One region of the Micromonospora salmantinae genome, then DNA from elsewhere that is predicted to be linked to it. Evidence: predicted binding sites of a transcription regulator. Region 1 holds the regulator's gene; the other holds the start of a gene.
The links. The regulator HspR, encoded in region 1, represses chaperone genes until heat shock. The targets are predictions, from matches to a motif close to TTGAGTNNNNNNNACTCAA.
Positions count from the first base shown of each region.

Region 2: the regulator HspR is predicted to act here: its motif matches at 1,951-1,969, upstream of lon (endopeptidase La).

Region 1 covers NZ_JAKKFG010000016.1:21,432-30,210, reverse strand. The annotation lists gene dnaK (molecular chaperone DnaK) at 1-80, shown strand, start outside; gene grpE (nucleotide exchange factor GrpE) at 129-884, shown strand; gene dnaJ (molecular chaperone DnaJ) at 970-2,151, shown strand; gene PSH03_RS14710 (heat shock protein transcriptional repressor HspR) at 2,182-2,622, shown strand; gene PSH03_RS14705 (hypothetical protein) at 2,759-2,953, shown strand; gene PSH03_RS14700 (hypothetical protein) at 3,143-3,574, opposite strand; gene PSH03_RS14695 (GNAT family N-acetyltransferase) at 3,747-4,205, shown strand; gene PSH03_RS14690 (cation:proton antiporter) at 4,194-5,408, opposite strand; gene PSH03_RS14685 (cation:proton antiporter regulatory subunit) at 5,414-5,914, opposite strand; gene PSH03_RS14680 (winged helix-turn-helix domain-containing protein) at 6,002-6,223, opposite strand; gene PSH03_RS14675 (hypothetical protein) at 6,507-6,770, shown strand; gene PSH03_RS14670 (epoxide hydrolase family protein) at 6,850-7,986, opposite strand; gene PSH03_RS14665 (TetR/AcrR family transcriptional regulator) at 8,072-8,716, shown strand.
Region 2 covers NZ_JAKKFG010000011.1:147,789-156,567, reverse strand. The annotation lists gene lon (endopeptidase La) at 1-1,927, opposite strand, end outside; gene PSH03_RS09555 (manganese catalase) at 2,068-2,937, opposite strand; gene PSH03_RS09550 (sensor histidine kinase) at 3,022-3,753, opposite strand; gene PSH03_RS09545 (response regulator) at 3,852-4,460, shown strand; gene PSH03_RS09540 (histone-like nucleoid-structuring protein Lsr2) at 4,605-4,952, shown strand; gene PSH03_RS09535 (hypothetical protein) at 5,079-6,353, opposite strand; gene PSH03_RS09530 (PDDEXK family nuclease) at 6,648-7,523, opposite strand; gene PSH03_RS09525 (hypothetical protein) at 7,688-7,879, shown strand; gene PSH03_RS09520 (Asp23/Gls24 family envelope stress response protein) at 7,876-8,256, shown strand; gene PSH03_RS09515 (DUF6286 domain-containing protein) at 8,258-8,779, shown strand.

The sequences.
Region 1 (8,779 bases):
CCGGTGCGACCGGCGCGCAGGCCGGCGGCGCCGACGACGTGGTCGACGCGGAAATCGTGGACGAGGACGGCAAGAAGTGACCGTCGGCCTCCGACACGTTCTCACCGCGAAGGGGATGAGGTAGCCGCATGACGCAGAAGCCACGAGCCGCCGACCCGGGCGACACCGGGTCGGCGCCGGGTGGCTCCGCGACCACGGAGCCGACCGGCGACGGGGAGCGGGTCGTCATCCGCAACAACCGCAAGCTCGTCGACACCGCCGAGCCGGAGGGGACCGCCGCCGACGCGGAGACCGGTGTGCCGGCCGAGGGCCTGGTCGAGGACGCCGAGGTAGTGGTCGACGAGATCGAGGTCGAGGTCAACTCCACCGACGGGCCGGAGCCGTCCGGTCCGCCGGTGGTCGACGCCCCGGCGCAGCCGGTGGACGGCGGCGGCACGGGCACCTCGCTCGGCGCTGAACTGGAGGCGCTCCGGGCCGAGCTCGACGAGCGGACCAGGGACCTGCAGCGGGTGTCGGCGGAGTACGCCAACTACCGCAAGCGGGTCGACCGCGACCGCAGCCTCGTCCAGGAGCAGGCGACCGGCTCGGTGCTGGCCGCGCTGCTGCCGATCCTGGACGACCTGGACCGGGCCCGGGAACACGGCGACCTGGTCGGGCCGTTCGGCACGGTGGCGGAACAACTCACCACCGCGCTGGGCAAGTTCGGCCTGAACGCCTTCGGCGAGCAGGGCGACCCGTTCGATCCGACCCGGCACGAGGCGGTCGCGCACCAGACCTCGGCCGACGTCAGCGAGCCGACCTGCGTACAGGTCATGCGACGCGGCTACCAGCTCGGTGAGCGGCTGCTGCGCCCCGCGCTGGTCGCGGTCGCGGATCCGGAATAGTGCCAGACAGTGACCGGGCCGTCCCGCCCACCGTTCAGCGGTGGGCGGGACGGCCGGGCCACCAGGGTCGGAAGGAGGTGGACCGGTGAGTTCGAAGGACTGGATCGAGAAGGACTTCTACGCCGTGCTCGGCGTGGACAAGGCCGCCTCCGCGGATGACATCAAGAAGGCGTACCGCAAGGTGGCCCGGGAGTCGCACCCGGACCACAACCCGGGCGACCCGAAGGCCGAGGAGCGGTTCAAGGCCGCGTCCGAGGCGTACAACGTGCTGTCGGACAGCGGCCGCCGTCGCGAGTACGACGAGATGCGTTCGCTGTTCGGCTCGGGCGCGTTCCGGCGCAACGCCCGGGGTGGGGGTCAGCCGGGCGGCATGCCGTTCGACGTCTCCGACATGTTCGGCGGCGGCGGAGGCGGCGATCGTCGCTTCGGCGGCGCCGGCTTCCAGGACCTCTTCAGCTCGATCTTCAGTGGCGGTCAGGCCGGTGGGCAGGCCGCACCACACGGTCCGGCCCGGGGTCGGGACGTGGAGACCGAGGTGGCGCTGGACTTCGGCGACGCGGTGCGCGGAGTGACGCTGCCCCTGACGTTGCGCGCGCCGGGAGTCTGCGACACCTGCCACGGCAACGGGGCCAAGCCCGGCACCCAGCCGCGTACCTGCCCGGTCTGTCATGGTGCCGGCGTGACCACCCGAAACCAGGGGTCGTTCAGCTTCTCCGAGCCGTGCCGCAACTGCCAGGGCGTCGGCACAGTGGTCGAGGAGAAGTGCCCGGAGTGCCACGGCAGCGGCGGTGTCACCAAGACCCGCACCATGAACGTGCGCTTCCCGGCCGGTGTGGCCGACGGTCAACGCATCCGGCTGGCCGGGCGTGGCGAGCCGGGCGAGCGCGGCGGCCCGGCCGGCGACCTCTTCGTACACGTCAAGGTTCGGCCGGACGAGCTGTTCGGGCGTACCGGGGACGACCTGACGCTGACCGTGCCGGTCACCTTCGCGGAGGCCGTGCTCGGCACGGACCTGCGGGTGCCCACGCTCGACGGTGCGATGACCCTGCGGGTGCCGCCGGGAACGCCCAGCGGGCGGGTGCTGCGGGCCCGGGGCAAGGGTGTGGTCCGTCGCGACGGGCAGGCCGGTGACCTGCTGGTCACGCTGGACGTGGTGGTGCCGGCCCGGTTGTCGGACGAGGCGCGTACGGCGCTGGAGTCGTTCGCCGAGCAGACCCCGCCGGCGGCCCGGGAACATCTCGACGCACGGGTGCGTCGAGTCAGTTAGTCCGGTGGAATGGACGCGGAGGTGAGCGGGATGTCGGGCGAGTTCCTCGGTTCGGGCGACCCTGCCTACGAGGCCAAGGTGCTGATGATCTCGGTAGCGGCACGGATGGCGGGGATGCACCCGCAGACCCTGCGCCAGTACGACCGACTGGGGCTGGTGCAGCCCGGCCGGGCCGCTGGTGGCGGGCGTCGCTACAGCGTCCGCGACGTGGTGCTGCTGCGCGAGGTGCAGCGGCTCAGCCAGGACGACGGGATCAACCTGGCCGGCGTCAAGCGGATCATCGGGCTGGAGCGGCTGCTGGAGCAGGCGCAGCAGCGGGTGGCCCGGCTGGAGGCGGAGCTGGACGCCGCGTACCGCCGGGTGGCGGAGCTGGAGTCGTTGGCCCGCTTCCCGGGCCGGGATCTGGTGCCGACCAACCGCACGTCCACCGCCCTGGTGGTGTGGCGCCCCCGCCGGACGCCCGATCGCTGACCTGCCGCTCACCCGGATCTGTCTTCTCGGCCCGGACCGCGCTGGATTCCCGGCGCGGTCCGGGCCGCTTCAGTTAGCCTGTCGATAAGGGTCCAATCGGCTTAATATGGACCTACCGGCATGGCGAGGGGGAGCGATGGCGGAACCGGCGAAAAAGGTGGCCCAGCAGACCGAGGACCGGTTGGAGAACCTGGCCGAGACCGTCCGCAAGAAGTTCGACAAGGTGACCGAGGGGACCTACCGGGACCGGATCATCGCGGGCCGGTTCGCCGAAGACGGCGACCACGCCGGCGAACGGGGCCGAGCCGAGACGGAACGCAAGCAGGACTGACCGGTGACCGACGTGCGGGCCGGGACCCACGGGGGGTCCCGGCCCGTTCGCCGCGCCGGGGTCGCGGCCCGTTCGCTGTCAGAGGTGCGGGGCCGGACGCTGGGACGGCACCCTCGGCTCGGGGTGGGCGTCCGGCCGAAGCGCAGGTCCTTTCGAGCTGAATCGTTTGCGGCATCACGCCACAGCGTCTCAGCCGAGGCGGCGGTTCTCGCGGACCAGGCCGCCCTCGCACCAGTCCCGGTAGACGAAGAGGTCCGGTCGGGCCAACAGCACCCGGCCGTTGTGCGCCCAGATCCTCATCAGCTCGTCGCCGTCACGCTCGGCCTGTTCGACGAGCTTGCGGAAGCGGCGCTTGGGGTGGGCGCGGAAGTTCGTCCGGATGCCGTCGGCCGCGTAGATGTAGAGGCAGTGCAGCGCGAAACGCCGGGCCGGGCAGGTTGGATCCATCGCCAACTCGAAGAGCGTCAACACCAGCCGGTCGCCGGAGACCAGCAGGTCCCAGTCGGGTGGCATCGAGGCCAACGGCACCGAATCGGGCTTGTACGCCCAAGCTCGCAACTCCGCCGGAGTCGGATCGACGGGGTTGGCGAAGCCGTGGAACGTCGACTCCTGCACGCTCACCGGCCAACCTTCCGCTCTCGCCCGCGTTTGGCAACGCTGCCTGCGGACCCTGGCTGCTGGGGCGAAACGGTAACCCGCCGTCGGGTGCTGCGGTAGTACCCGCGGGGAGCAATTCCGCAACCGTTGGCACGGGCGGGTCCATTGCATCGACAGCGCAGCCGATGATGCACCAATGACTATCCACGTTAGACGGTTCCAGCGGGGCGCCGAGGCCGAGTTCGTCGCCGGGCTGGAGTGGCTTTTCGCCCCTCCCGGTAGCCGTCCCGGGGATTGGGACCGCGACCGCGCCGTCGAGCGAACCGCGCAATTGCTCGCCCACGAGGACGTCGCACTCTTCGCGGCACGATCGGACGAAGATCAGTTGATCGGCGTGGCCAGCGTCTACGTGGACATCCTCTCCGTGCGCTTCGGCCGTCGGGCGTCGATCGAGGATCTCGCCGTGCACCCCGAGTGGCGCTCCCGGGGTGTCGGCTCCAGCCTCCTCACGGCGGCCAGGGCGTGGGCGCACGAACAGGGTGCCGACTACGTCTTCCTGGAGTCCGGCCTGGCCCGAACCGAGGCGCACCGCTTCTACCTCCGCGAGGGTGCGACCCACGCCGCCGCGGCGTTCAGGTGGAGCTCAGGGCACTGAGTCGACCACCGGGACCGGCTCCCGCCGTTGGGCCGCCGCACGGCTGCGCAGCCACCGCTTGAACCACGGGAAGTCGGGCAGCCGAGCCAGGATCGGCCCGGTCACCACGGTGATCAGGACGTACGTCGCGGCCAGCGCCGCCAACTGCGGCTCGACGCTCCCGGCGGCCACCGCGAGACCGGCGATGACGATGGAGAACTCACCACGAGGTACGAGCGCCAGACCGGCTCGCCATCGACCGGGTTCCGCGATGCCGACCCGGCGGGCCGCGAGGTACCCGGTGAGCGTCTTCGTCGCCATGGTGACCACTGCCAACGCGAGCGCCGGCAGCAGCACCGGCGGGATGTCCCGTGGGTCGGTGACCAGGCCGAAGAAGACGAAGAACACCGCCGCGAACAGGTCTCGCAGCGGCGAGAGCAGTTCGGTCGCATGGTGCGCCACCGGGCCGGAGAGCGCGATGCCGACCAGGAACGCGCCGACCGCCGCCGACACCTGGAGCTTCGCCGCGAGCCCGGCGATCAGCAGGGTCAGACCGAGTACGCCGAGCAGCAGCGCCTCCGGGTCCTTCGCCGACAGGGCGGAGGAGATGAGGTGGCCGTACCGGATGGCGACCACCAGCACGAGCAGCACCGTGCCCACCGCGACGGCGAGTGCGATGCCGCCACCGAGCAGGCCGGTGCCGGCCAGTACGGCGGTGACCAGCGGCAGGTAGAGCGCCATCGCCAGGTCCTCGATCACGAGGACCGAGAGGATCACCGGGGTTTCCCGGTTACCGAGTCTTCCCAGGTCGGCGAGGACCTTGGCGATCACGCCCGAGGACGAGACCCAGGTGATGCCGCCGAGTACCAGGGCGGCGACCCAGTCCCAGCCGAGCAGCAGGGCGAAGGCCGCGCCGGGCAGCGCGTTGAACACGCCGTCGATCAGCCCTGCGGGGGCCGCCGACCGGAGGTTGCCGACCAGTTCGTTGGCCGAGTATTCCAGGCCGAGCATCACCAGCAGCAGGATGACGCCGATCTCGGCGCCCACCGCGAAGAACTCCTCGCTGGCGGCGAGCGGGAGCAGCCCACCGTGCCCGAACGCCAGCCCGGCGAGCAGGTAGAGGGGGATGGGTGACAGCCCTACCCGGCGGCTGAGCCGCCCGAGGACGCCAAGGAGCAGCAGCAGCGCGCCGACTTCGACGAGCAGAGTGGTGGAATCGTGCATCCGCCTCAGCCGTCCGGGTCACTGTCGGCGAGGATGGCGGAAACGCCGTCGAGACCTCTACGGGTCCCGACAACGACCACCACGTCGCCGGCCGCGAAGCGGAAGGAGGGGAGTGGCGAGACGATCACTTCGCCTTCACGCAGTACAGCCACGATGGAGGCGCTGGTGCGGGTACGCGCCTTGGTGTCGCCGAGCTTCCGGTTGACGTACGGGGAGCCGGCCGTGATGGCGATCTGCTCGGTGAGCAGACCGGCGGCCTGCTCCCGGAGCCCGGAGAGCTGGCCGAGCATCAGCGACGCGCCGAGGATGTCGGCCAGAGCCTCAGCCTCGTCGTCGGTCAGCGGAATGTCCGACTGGCAGGCGTCGGGGTCGTCGGGATCGTAGAGAACGAGATCACGGCGGCCGTTGCGGTGAGAAACGACGCCCAGGCGGCGTCCGGACTCCGTCACCAGATCGTGACGTACCCCGATCCCGGGTAAGGCGGTCTGCTCGACACGTACTCGCACCCTCCAAGGCTACCGCTTTGTGAACAGAGCGCAGATCTTGGAGGGACAGCATCCCTCGGGCCGGCCCCGGCGCAGCCCAATGGCCATTTACTTTGGGTCGCTGACGTAGGTGCCTTTGCCTTGATGTCCCTCGGTCAGACCCTCGGCCTGCAGAATCAGCAGCGCTGATCGGACCGGCTCGGCGGAGACGCCGTAGTGCGCGGTCATTTCACGCAACGAGGGCAGCTTGTCGCCCGGCGCGTATTCGCCAGAAGCGATCTTGTCGCGGATGTCCTGCGCGATGCGTTGGCGGTCCGAAACTCGGGGCATGGGGCAACTCCTGGTAGGCCCCAAGATCTTCCCATGCGGTTGGCCGGTCGGCCAACACTTCGCGTGCTAAGCATGGTCACTGGTTGTCCTGCAATGCTTTGCATTGTATGTTGACCGGGCGGGCACTCGGGGTGTGGAAAGCCTGGTAGGCAGCCGGCCTCCTCGGCCGGGTCGTCCGCGTCGCCGCTGGCACGGCCGTGCGCTCCCTCGAGTAAACGGCCGTGCCAGCGATCCGCACCCCCAGGAGAGGAACAGCGCTGATGGTGGATCGAGGGTGGCGGCGATGACCGGGCGGTACGTCATCCACCTGCCGATATCCGCGCCCGATCTGGCCCGCGCGAAGATGCTGGGGCGGACCGCCGGTCGGTCGCTGGCCTTCCTGGCTCGGATCGACCTCGGCGGGATCACCGTCTCGACCGAGGACAACCAGGGGGTACGGCACTGGGTCTTCTGCGACCGGCGGCTGGACGGTGACCGTCGCTGCGTGCTCCGCGCCGACCACGAAACCCCGTGCACCGCCCGGTTGCCCCGGCGAATCGGCCCTTAGGGGCCGTACCAGATCAAGCGGTCGGTGCCCGCCCCGGTCGAGCGGGGCGGGCACCGATCGGTCGCACCGGACGTCGAGGTCAGCGGAGGCTGCTGAAGAACTCGCGGATGTCGGCGACCAGCACCTCGGTGGCCTGGTGGGCGGCGTAGTGGCCGCCGACCTCGCCCCGGCCGTCGACGTCGGTCTCGTACGCCGTCCACCGGACGATGTTCGCGTGGTCCCGCTCGGCGAAGCGGCGGATGGACTGGAAGTCGCCGGGGAACATGGCCAGCGCGGTCGGAGCGGTGGTCGGCTCGGTCGGCGGCTCGCCGGCGTGGGCGTCCTCCCAGTAGAGCCGGATCGCCGAGGCGGCCGTGCCGGTGAACCAGTAGAGCGCCACGTTGGCCAGGATGAAGTCGGCGTCCAGACTCTCGTCGAAGAGCTGGGCGTTCCAGGCGAGCAGCCCCACGGGCGAGTCGGTCAGCGCGAACGCCAGGGTCTGCGGTTGCTGACTGTGCACCTGGTTGAAGGAGAACTTGTTCTCGTAGAACCACTGGAGGTGCCCGAGCGCGGCCTGGTCCGTCTCGGAGAGCCCGGCGAACTCGGCCGGGTCGCCGGAGGGGAACGAGAAGAGTTGGGTGACGTGTACGCCGAGCACCCGCTCCGGGGCGATCCGGCCCAGCTCCGGCGCGATCATCGAGCCGGCGTCGTTGCCGACCGCGCCGTAGCTGTCGTACCCCAGTCGGTTCATCAGCTCGGCCCAGGCGCGGGCGATGCGGAACCGGTTCCAGCCGGCGTTGCGGGTCGGGCCGGAGAAGCCGAAGCCCGGCAGTGACGGGACGACCACGTGGAAGGCCGGTGCGTCCGGGTCGGTCGGCTCGGTGAGCGGGGCGATCACGTCGAGGTACTCCAGCACCGAGCCGGGCCAGCCGTGGGTGAGCACCAGTGCCGTGGCGTCCGGCCGGGACGACCGGACGTGCAGGAAGTGGATCTGCTCGCCGTCGATCTCGGTGACGAACTGCGGGTGAGCGTTCAGGTGGGCCTCGACGGCACGCCAGTCGAACTCGCCCCGCCACCGGTCGACGAGGTCGCGCACCCGGTCGGTGCTCATCCCGTACGAGTCGCCGGCGCCGGGCAGGTCGGCGGGCCAGAGGGTGCGGTCCAGCCGGGCGGCCAGGTCGTCGAGGGCGGTCTGCGGGATCTCGACGCGGAACGGGCGGATCGCGGTGTCGCTCATGGCGGAACTCCTTCGGAACGGAATGTTTCGTTCTGCAATCACCATAGCAGAGCGGAACGATCCGTTCCACTGTTAGGCTGGGGGCATGTCAACGACTTCCGGCAAGACGCTGGGCGGTCGCCGCGCCCAGGCCGCCCGCAACGACGAGGTCATCCTCGAAGCCGCCCGCGCCGTCTTCCTCGACGACCCGAAGGCCCCGATCGCCGCCGTCGCGGAGCGCGCGGGCGTCGGGATCAGCGCCCTCTACCGGCGGTACGCGGGCAAGGAGGACCTGCTGCGCCAGCTCTGCCACGACGGGCTGCGCCGGTACGTCGCGGAGGCCGAGACCGCCCTCGACGAGCCGGACGACTGGGCCGCGTTCACCGGCTTCCTGGCCCGGGTGGTCGACGCCGACGTGCACTCGCTCACCGTCCACCTGGCCGGCACCTTCACCCCGACCGAGGAGATGGGCCGGGACGCGATGCGCGCCGGCGAGTTGGCCACCGCCCTGGTCGACCGGGCACACGCCAGCGGGCGGCTGCGCCCCGACGCTGTCGCACACGACCTGGGGTTGTTATTGGAAGCGTGCGCCGCGGTCCGCGTACCCGATCCGGAGCGGACCCGCCAACTGCGCCGCCGGCAGCTCGCGGTCCTGCTGGCCGGCCTGTCATCGGTGCCGGGTGCGGACCCGCTGCCCGGCCCGCCTCCGGCGGCCGGCGAGTTCGACTGGCGGTGGCGGCGCCGGGAGTGATGGGCGTCACGCGCTAAGGTTGAGCGGAATACGCTCAACTCTGGTTGTGTCCAACCCAGTGGA
Region 2 (8,779 bases), on a different contig from region 1:
TGCCGAACCGCCGCCCGTTGGAGCGCAGGTAGGAGAGCGCGATCTGCGCCGACTCCTTCATCACGTCACCGAGCTGGCCGGTCAGGGTCAGCCCCGGCTCGCCCTCCATGCTGGTCGCCTCGATGAAGAGCACGTCCCCACCGGCACCCGTGACGGCCAGACCGGTGGCCACGCCGGGCACGGCGGTGCGCTCGGCCGATTCCGGGGTGAACTTCGGCCGACCCAGGTAACCGGTGAGGTTGTCGGTGCCCACGCGTGCCGGCGTCGGGTCCGTCGCCAGCGTCACCGCCACCTTACGCAGGATCTTGGCCAGGGCCCGCTCGAGCTGCCGGACGCCGGCCTCCCGGGTGTACTCCCCCGCGATCAGCGCGAGAGCCTCGTCGGCAACGGCGACCTCGTCGACGGTCAGCCCGGCCCGCTCCCGCTGCCGGGGCAGCAGGTGGTCGCGGGCGATGGCGACCTTCTCGTCCTCGGTGTAGCCGTCCAGGGTGACCAGCTCCATCCGGTCCAGCAGGGGGCCGGGAATGGACTCCACCACGTTGGCGGTGGCCAGGAAGAGCACGTCGGACAGGTCGAGGTCAACCTCCAGGTAGTGATCCCGGAAGGTGTGGTTCTGGGCCGGGTCGAGCACCTCCAGCAGGGCGGCGGCCGGGTCACCGGCGTAGCCGGCGGCCAGCTTGTCCACCTCGTCGAGAAGCACGACCGGGTTCATCGAACCGGCCTCGCGCAACGCGCGGACGATCCGACCGGGCAGCGCCCCCACGTAGGTGCGCCGGTGCCCGCGGATCTCCGCCTCGTCGCGGACGCCGCCGAGCGAGACCCGGACGAAGTTACGGCCGAGCGCCCGCGCCACGGACTCGCCGAGGCTGGTCTTACCCACGCCGGGAGGACCAGCGAGGGCGAGCACCGCGCCGGAGCCGCGACCACCGACGACACCCAGGTTGCGCTCGGCACGCCGGTTACGCACCGCCAGGTACTCCAGGATGCGGTCCTTGACGTCGGCCAGGCCGGCGTGGTCGGCGTCGAGCACGGCTCGGGCGGCGGCCAGGTCGGTGTTGTCCTCGGTACGCGTGCCCCACGGCATCTCGAGCACGGTGTCCAGCCAGGTACGGATCCAGCCCGCCTCCGGGGAGGCGTCGCTGGCCCGTTCCAGCTTGCCGACCTCCCGCATGGCCGCCTCGCGTACCTTCTCCGGCAGCTCGGCGGACTCGACGCGGGACCGGTAGTCGGCGGAGCCGTCCGGCTCGTCCTCGCCCAGCTCCTTGCGGATCGCGGCGAGTTGCTGGCGCAGCAGGAACTCGCGTTGGGACTTCTCCAGCCCCTCGCGGACGTCACTGTTGATCTGCTCGGTGACCTCCTGCTCGGCCAGGTAGTCCTTCACCCAGCCGACCAGCAGCTCCAGCCGGGCGGTGACGTCCGGCGCGGCGAGCAGCTCGGTCTTCTGCTCCAGCGTCAGCCAGGGCGCGTAACCGGCCGAGTCGGCCAGCTCGGAGAGGTCGGTCATCCGCTCCACCGCGTCGATGACCTGCCAGGCGCCCCGCTGCTGGAGCACGGAGGTCACCAGGGCGCGGTACTCGCGGGCGAGTTCCCGGGCCCGACCGGCGTAGGCGGGTTCGTCGAGTTCGGTCGCCTCGACCCAGAGGGCGGCGCCGGGGCCGGGCACGCCGGAGCCGATCCGGGCCCGGGACAGGCCACGGATGACGGCGGCGGGCTCACCCTCGGGCAGCCGGCCGACCTTCTCGATGGTGGCGACCACGCCCACCGGACCGTACTCGCCGTCGATGCGCGGCACGGCCAGCAGCTTGCGGTCGCCGGTCGCCCGCGCCGCGTCGATCGCGGCCTGGGTGGTGGGGTCGAGGGTCACCGGGATGACCATGCCGGGCAGCAGCACGGCGTCGGTCAGGGGAAGTACCGGAAGAGTTGCCATCGAACACCTGCTATCGCGTTGAGTTGAGCGTGTCTCACTCAAGTAACAAAGCGTTCCCCTTGTTCCGACCTGTGACCCAGACCACTCTTCTCCCGGTCCGTCGGGTCGCCCGGGACCGGCGGGCGACCCGACGAGGCACCTCAGGTGAGCTTGCTCTTCACCGTGTTCACCACCGAGCCGGCCACCCCCGGGTTGGTGCCGTACAACCGAGGGTCACCCGGAGGCAGCACCGGTTCCGGCGCGTTCGCCCGCGGGTTGTCGTCGTACCGGAACTCGCCCTTGCCGTCCGGCGAGGGCCCGGACGCCCAGCGCCCCTGGGCGGCGTCGGTGCCCGAGGAGAAACCCAGGTACGTGTAGCCGTACTCCTCGGTGAACTCACCCGAGTCCGGGAAGGCCTCCGGCACCGGCATCTCCTCCAGCCCGTCCTCCTTGAGCTGCTCGATCGCCGCCAGCCACATGTTCTGGTGCATCGTGTCGCGGGCCAGCAGGAAGCGCAGCATCTGCTTGACGCCCGGGTCGTCGGTCATGTGGAACAACCGGGCGACCTGGAGCCGACCCTGCGCCTCGGCGGTGACGTTGAGCTGGAAATCGGCCAACAGGTTGCCGCTGGCGGTGATGAACGCGCCGTTCCAGGGCACCCCGTTGGAGTCGGTGGGCAGGGCCCCACCCCCGCCGTGGATGAAGTGCGCCGGATTCTCACCGGCGTAGGTCGCGGCACCTCCGGGATCCTCCGCGATCCCCTCGGTCAGCGACAGCGGCGCGTTGTCCAACAGCCGGGTGATCATCGTGACGATCATCTCGACGTGGCCCATCTCCTCGGTGCCGACGTCGAGCAGCAGGTCCTTGTACTTGCCGGGCAGCCGGCAGTTCCAACCCTGGAAGAGATACTGGTTGGCGACCGTCATCTCACCCCACTTGCCGCCCAGCACCTCCTGCAACCGCCGGGCGAACGCCGCGTCCGGGCCGTCCGGCTTGGCTTCGAACTGCAGATCCTTGACGTGGCTGAACATCCAACCTCCTCGGTACCGGAAAACAGGTAGCGAGGCCGTTCCCGCCCCGATGACCCGAGCGGGCCAACCGGTGTCCCGCCCGGGTCAGCGCACCGGCCGAGCCATCGGCAGCAGCACCTCCAGCGCCACTCCACGGGGCCGTAGCCGGTACGCCCGCAACGCTCCACCGTCGGTCGCGACGAGCTGCCGCGCGATCCACAGGCCCAGACCGGACATCCCGACGGCCGGCGCCGGACGCCGCAGCGCGACCAGCAGCGCTTCGTCGACCCGACCCTCGTCGGTGACCAGGATGCTCAGGCTGGGGCCGCGCACCGTGGCGTAGAGCCCGACCTGTCCGTCCGGCGGCCCGTGCCGCAACGCGTTCTGCACCAGGTTGACCAGCACCTGTCGAGTTCGTCCCGCCGGCACCGGGAAGGAGGCCGCTCCCCGGGTGGCCCGCGCCCGCCGACGGCCGACCGGCACCAGAGCGGCGGCCTCCCGCAGGATGCCCGCCAGCGCGACGGCCGGCTCCGGCTGCGGAGTCGGCGTCAGCACGCCGGTGCCGGCGGTCGCGTCGCGCAGCAGGCTCTGCAGGTGGGCGGCCTGGTCACGGGCCAGCTCACTGAGCGCCCGCCGGTCGTCCCCGGTCAGCTCCCGACGCTCGTCTGCCAGCGCGCGGGTCAGCGAGGTCAGGGTGCTGATCGGCGTCCGGAACTCGTGGCACAACACCCGCAGCAGCAATTCCGAATCGGCCGCCGTCGGTCGCCTCTCGCCGGGTGTCGGCTCAATGGGGCGCAACCCTCGCAGCAGGTCCCGCAAACCGTGCCGTACGCGCATCCACCCGACTCCCCTCGTTCGGTGCGAACCCGCATGATCGGTACCCGCTGGGGAACGGCGCAGACATGCCGGGAGCCTCCACCTTGCGACTCGTCGTCGTGGACGATCACCCCCTTTTCGTCCGCGGCCTGGAGTTGCTGCTCCCGATCACCACAAACGGCCGCGCCGAGGTGGTCGCCTCGACCGGCGACGCCGCCGCGGCGGCGGCCCTCGTCAACAGCTGCTGCCCCGACCTGGCCCTGGTCGACCTGCACATGCCGCCGCCCGGCGGTATCCGGGCGGTGGCCGCGATCCGGCGGACCACCCCACGGGTACGGGTGGTCGCGATGTCCGGTTCCGCCGAGCCCGGGCCAGCGGTGGAGGCGCTGCGGGCCGGCGCCGAGGGGTTCCTGCCGAAGACCAGCGAACCGGAGGAGCTGCTGCCCCCGCTGCTGGCGATCCTCGACGGCTGGGCGGTGCTGCCGGCCGAACTGCTGCGCGCCATGCTGCGGCCCACGCGCTCCGCGCCCGTCGACCTGGACGGCGAGGAACGGCGACTGCTGCGAGCGATCGCCGCCGGCCGCAGCACCGTCGACATCGCCGAAGAACTGCACGTCTCCGAACGGACGGTGAAACGGATGACCGCCGCGTTGCTGCGCAAGTTGCGGGTCTCGAACCGGGCCGAGGCGGCTGCCGTCGCCGGTCACAGCGGCATCCTCGGGGAATGAAGCCTCCGCACCGAACCGATTCACGGTTTTGCTCGGTAACGGAATCGCGACGCGCCGAATGAATGGAAGGCATATTGTTGCGGATTACCGGGGTGGTAGGTCAGACTTTGGACACATCCCGCCGCACACAGGGAGTAATCGGCAATGGCGAGAAAAGTAATCACGGTCCTGACCGACGACCTCGACGGTGGGAAGGCCGACCGGACGGTTGAGTTCAGTCTCGACGGCGTGGCCTACACGATCGATGTCTCCGACGAGAATGCCGGCGTCCTGCGCAAGGCGCTCGATCCGTACATCAATGCGGGTCGGCGGATCGGGCGCGGTCCGGTGGAGAGCACCCGTTCTGTCCGGCGACCGGGGCGACCCACCGGCGCGGGAATGGATCGGGAGCAGAACCGGGCCATCCGGGAATGGGCCGTCAAGAACGGCTACAAGATTTCCGAGCGCGGCCGGATCCCGGTTGAGGTCGTCGAGGCGTACAAGAGCCGCTGACGCGACTCGACGGGGCCCCGCCGGAAACGGCGGGGCCCCGTCGTTTGTCCAGGCACCCGAAGCGAGGCGGCGGCCGGCCACCCCGGGTTGTCGCCCCGGGTGGCCGGCCGCCGTTGGCACGTGAACTCAGTTGACGTCGATACGCACCGAGTCGAAGGCGGGAGTCTGGTTGGCCCGCTCCATCATCGGCAGGCGGTGCGAGCCGTCACCGGCCCAGACGGAGCACTGGGCGGTACCGGACTCCGGCAGGCCCGGAATCTGGATCGTCACCTCGTCGGGCTGGGCGCCACCGCGGCCGTCCTCGGTCGCGACGAAGAACGCGGGCACCTCCTGCGGCTCCGGCGGAGCGGTCAGGCTGTCCAGCATCCGGCAGGCGGTGTGGAAGTGACCGCGGACCAGGCCCTGGTCGTTGAGGAGCGAGCTCTCCACGTAGTAGCCACCCTGACCGGCGGCCAGGAAGCGGTCCCGGACCAGATTGCGGGTACTGACCCGCAGGGTGAAGGGCTGGTTCTGGCCGACCTGCTCGGGGAACTGGGTGATCAGCAGCGACGGGTTGTTGGCCGCCGCGCCGACCTCACCGAACTCGGTGCTCACGCAGCGGTTGCCGTTCTGGAAACCGTCGTGCGGCTGGAGCCGGCTCTCGTCGCAGTCGTTGGCGAGCACGCCGAGCCCGGCGCCGGGCTCGGTGCCACCGCCGTTGTTCCCGCCGCCGTTGTTGCCACCGCCGTTGTTGCCACCACCGGGGGTGGTGGTGGGCGTGGTGCCGCCGCCGTTGTTGCCGCCCGTGCCGCCGGTGGGCTGCACCTGGCACTCGGCGAGCTGCGCGAGGCCCTGCGGCCGGGGTCCGACCCGGTCGATGGCGGTCGTGATCCGGTCCAGCACGGCGCGGCGCTTGCCGGCCAACGGCTGGAGGATCGCGTTGCGGATGAACGCCTCACCCTTGTTGCCCTCGGCGGCGAGCCGGCGGTCCGCCTCGGCGATCTGGGTCTGCAACTGGGCGAGGTTGCGGTCCACCTCGGCCCGAGCCCGGTTCGGCACCTGCGGCAGTTTGGCCGCCACATCCGGACAGGCGATGGCGGTGCCGGTGCCCACGGTGCCGTCCTTGCCGTCCTCACACTCGGGAACCGACTGCTGTCCGTCACCCCAGTGATTACGCACCCACCGACCGTTCTGCCAGGTACGGCTGGTAGAACCGCCACCGGTCGGCGCGGTCGCGCCCGGGCTCGGCTCCACGCACTGCCCGGAAGCCGGACGGGGCTTATTTGTCCGCCGGTCCTGGGCCGACGAAATCTGAGTCACGGCGACAACTCCGCCGAAGACCGCGAGCGTGCCGACAACTGCCAGCAGACGCTTGCTCCGCGCGTTGCCGGAAGGCCGGCGCGCCCGAGTGGACCTGCGCATCGAATTGCTCTCCTTCTCGATCCGGTAGTGGATTTCTGCCCTCGGCGGACCGACGGATGTGAGTGGCACGCCGCGGTGGCGACCCACCGTGACCTACCCGGTAATGCGTCGATGGCCGACGATGCCCTTTCCGCACCGTCTCCCGCGCCCGGTGGACGCGGATGGGGAGATCCTGTTCATTCGCGCAGGAGTACGGGGCGGCGGCCGGGAAGGTTCAACAGACGCACAGGAAATTGCCGCGACCCGACGCGGAGCCGGTGTGGAGCAGGAGCAGCAGGTGAAAAGGGGCGCTGGTCAGTCGGCGCAGAGGTGGTCGAAGGCGAACCCGCCGACCAGTTCGTGGCGGCGCTGGCTCAGCGCGGCGATCTGCGCGGTCCACTCGGCGCGTGACAGCAGGTCGGCGACGGCGTTCTCCCGCAGTCGTTCCCCCACGGCGACGGCGGCGAGATCCTCGGCCAGCCGGGCCGCGTCGATGCCGCAGGAGAAGCGGTGTTCGGTCACCGAGACCTGCTCGATGAGGCACGCGTCGGGGCGTACCTGCACCCAACTCCACCCCTGTGCCGGCCCGTCCACCCAGCGGACGTGCAGTCCTCGCACGATCGGGTCGGCCACCCGCCCGGCCACGTACGCCTCGACCGCCGCAGCGCGGGTCAGCGCACCGAGGTCGTTGACCGGCCCGGTACGTCCGTCCGGCAGCCGGCCCAGGATGTCCCGGAAGCCCACCGGCGCCGGTTCGGTCCCGCCGGCGGTCGGCCCGCCCGCGGCGTAGGCGCGCGCGTCGATCACGTACTCGACCAGGCGGCGGCCGTGCTCGGCGGCGTTCAACGTGGGCGAACCGATCCGCAGAACGGGCAGGCCGGCGGCCGCGCTCACCGCGTCCGTGAGTCGCTCGACGCGCTGCTCCGCCGAGCCGGGAGACGGCACCGGGCCGATCTGCACGGCGGCGACCGGACGGCCGGTGTCGGCGGCGTGGACCACGAAGTCGAAGCTGGCGCGGCTCGCCGAGGTCCACTGGCTGCCGGTGACGCCGGGTGGGCGGCCCTGGACCAGATCAGTGAGCCGGCGTGCCGGCAGGACCCGATGGCCGGCGCGGCTGAGCAGCGCGTCGCGCCCCGCCTCGGCGGGCATCGCCCGCAGCCAACCGCGGTCGTCGCTCCCGATGCTCGTCATCTGCCTGATCCATCCGCCGGTCGGTCGAGCCGGGCCGAGTCTAGGTGGTCGATCATGGGCCACCGACTTCTTGTGTGACCGGGATCACAGTAGCGCCGACGTTCCAGAGACTGCCGCCAGGTGTATCCACCGACCGCCGGTACCGGACCGGCCCGGAGGTGACCATGTCGCGACAGCAGTTCGGCTTCCTCGCCGGGTTCCTCGCCGTGGCGGTCTGGGCGCTCGCCGGCGTCGGCGTGGCCGCCCTCGCCGTGCTCGTCGGCCTGCTCGGCTGGCTGGTCGTCCGGGTGCTCGACGGCGACCTCGCGGTGACCGGTCTCGGTGACCGCCGCGCCGACGCTCGGCGGCGCCGATGACCACCCGCCCGTCCGCAGGGACGAACCCCGGCACCGGACCGGCCGCCGGGACGAGCGGTCCGGAACGCCGCCCGGGCGACATTGCGGACGTCGCGCGGATCGCGGTGCAGGCGGCCAGCCTCGTGCCGGGCGTGTCCGTCGTCCGCCCGGCGGCGGTCCGCCTGGATGACCGGTCCGTCGGACTCGACCTGCACCTCATCACCTGGTACGGGCACAGCGTGCCGACGATCGCCGAGACGGTCCGGGCGGTGGTCACCGACCGGGTGGCCGCCCAGACCGGGCTCAGCGTGGCGGTGGTGACCGTCACCGTGGACGACCTGCTCGTCCCCGGCGTCGACTCCTCCGGCGTCGGCACCGCCACACCGGAGGACGGCTGAGATGCGCACCGCCAACCGGGTCGCCTCGTTGCTGCTGGCAACCGCCCTGCTTCTCGGTGGCGCGGCGGCGGCCGTCCAGGCGTTGCTGCTCACAGTGCACCGACCGGCACCGCTCGACACCAGCGGCTGGCTCGACGCGCTCAGCGGCACCCGGTGGCGAGACCCCACCGTCCGGGCCGTGGCCGGCGGGGCCCTCCTGCTGGGCCTGGCCATCCTCGTCGCCCAACTGCGCCGCTGGACGCCGGTCCGCCTACGCGCCGACGAGCGCGACGGCTGGCACCTGCACCGACGCTGTGTGGAACGGCGGCTCGCTGACGCGGCCAGCGCGGTGCCGGGCGTCCGCCACGCCCGGGTCCGGGTCCGACGGCGCGGCGGCCAGTGGCGCCCCCGGGTCCGCGCGACCGGCGATCCGGCGGCCCGGGCGGAGATCGAGTTCGCCGTGCGCCAGGAGCTGCGCCACCTCAGCGCACCCCGCCCCGCCCGGATCGACGTCCGGCTGCTGCCTCGGCGACGGCCGGCGTGA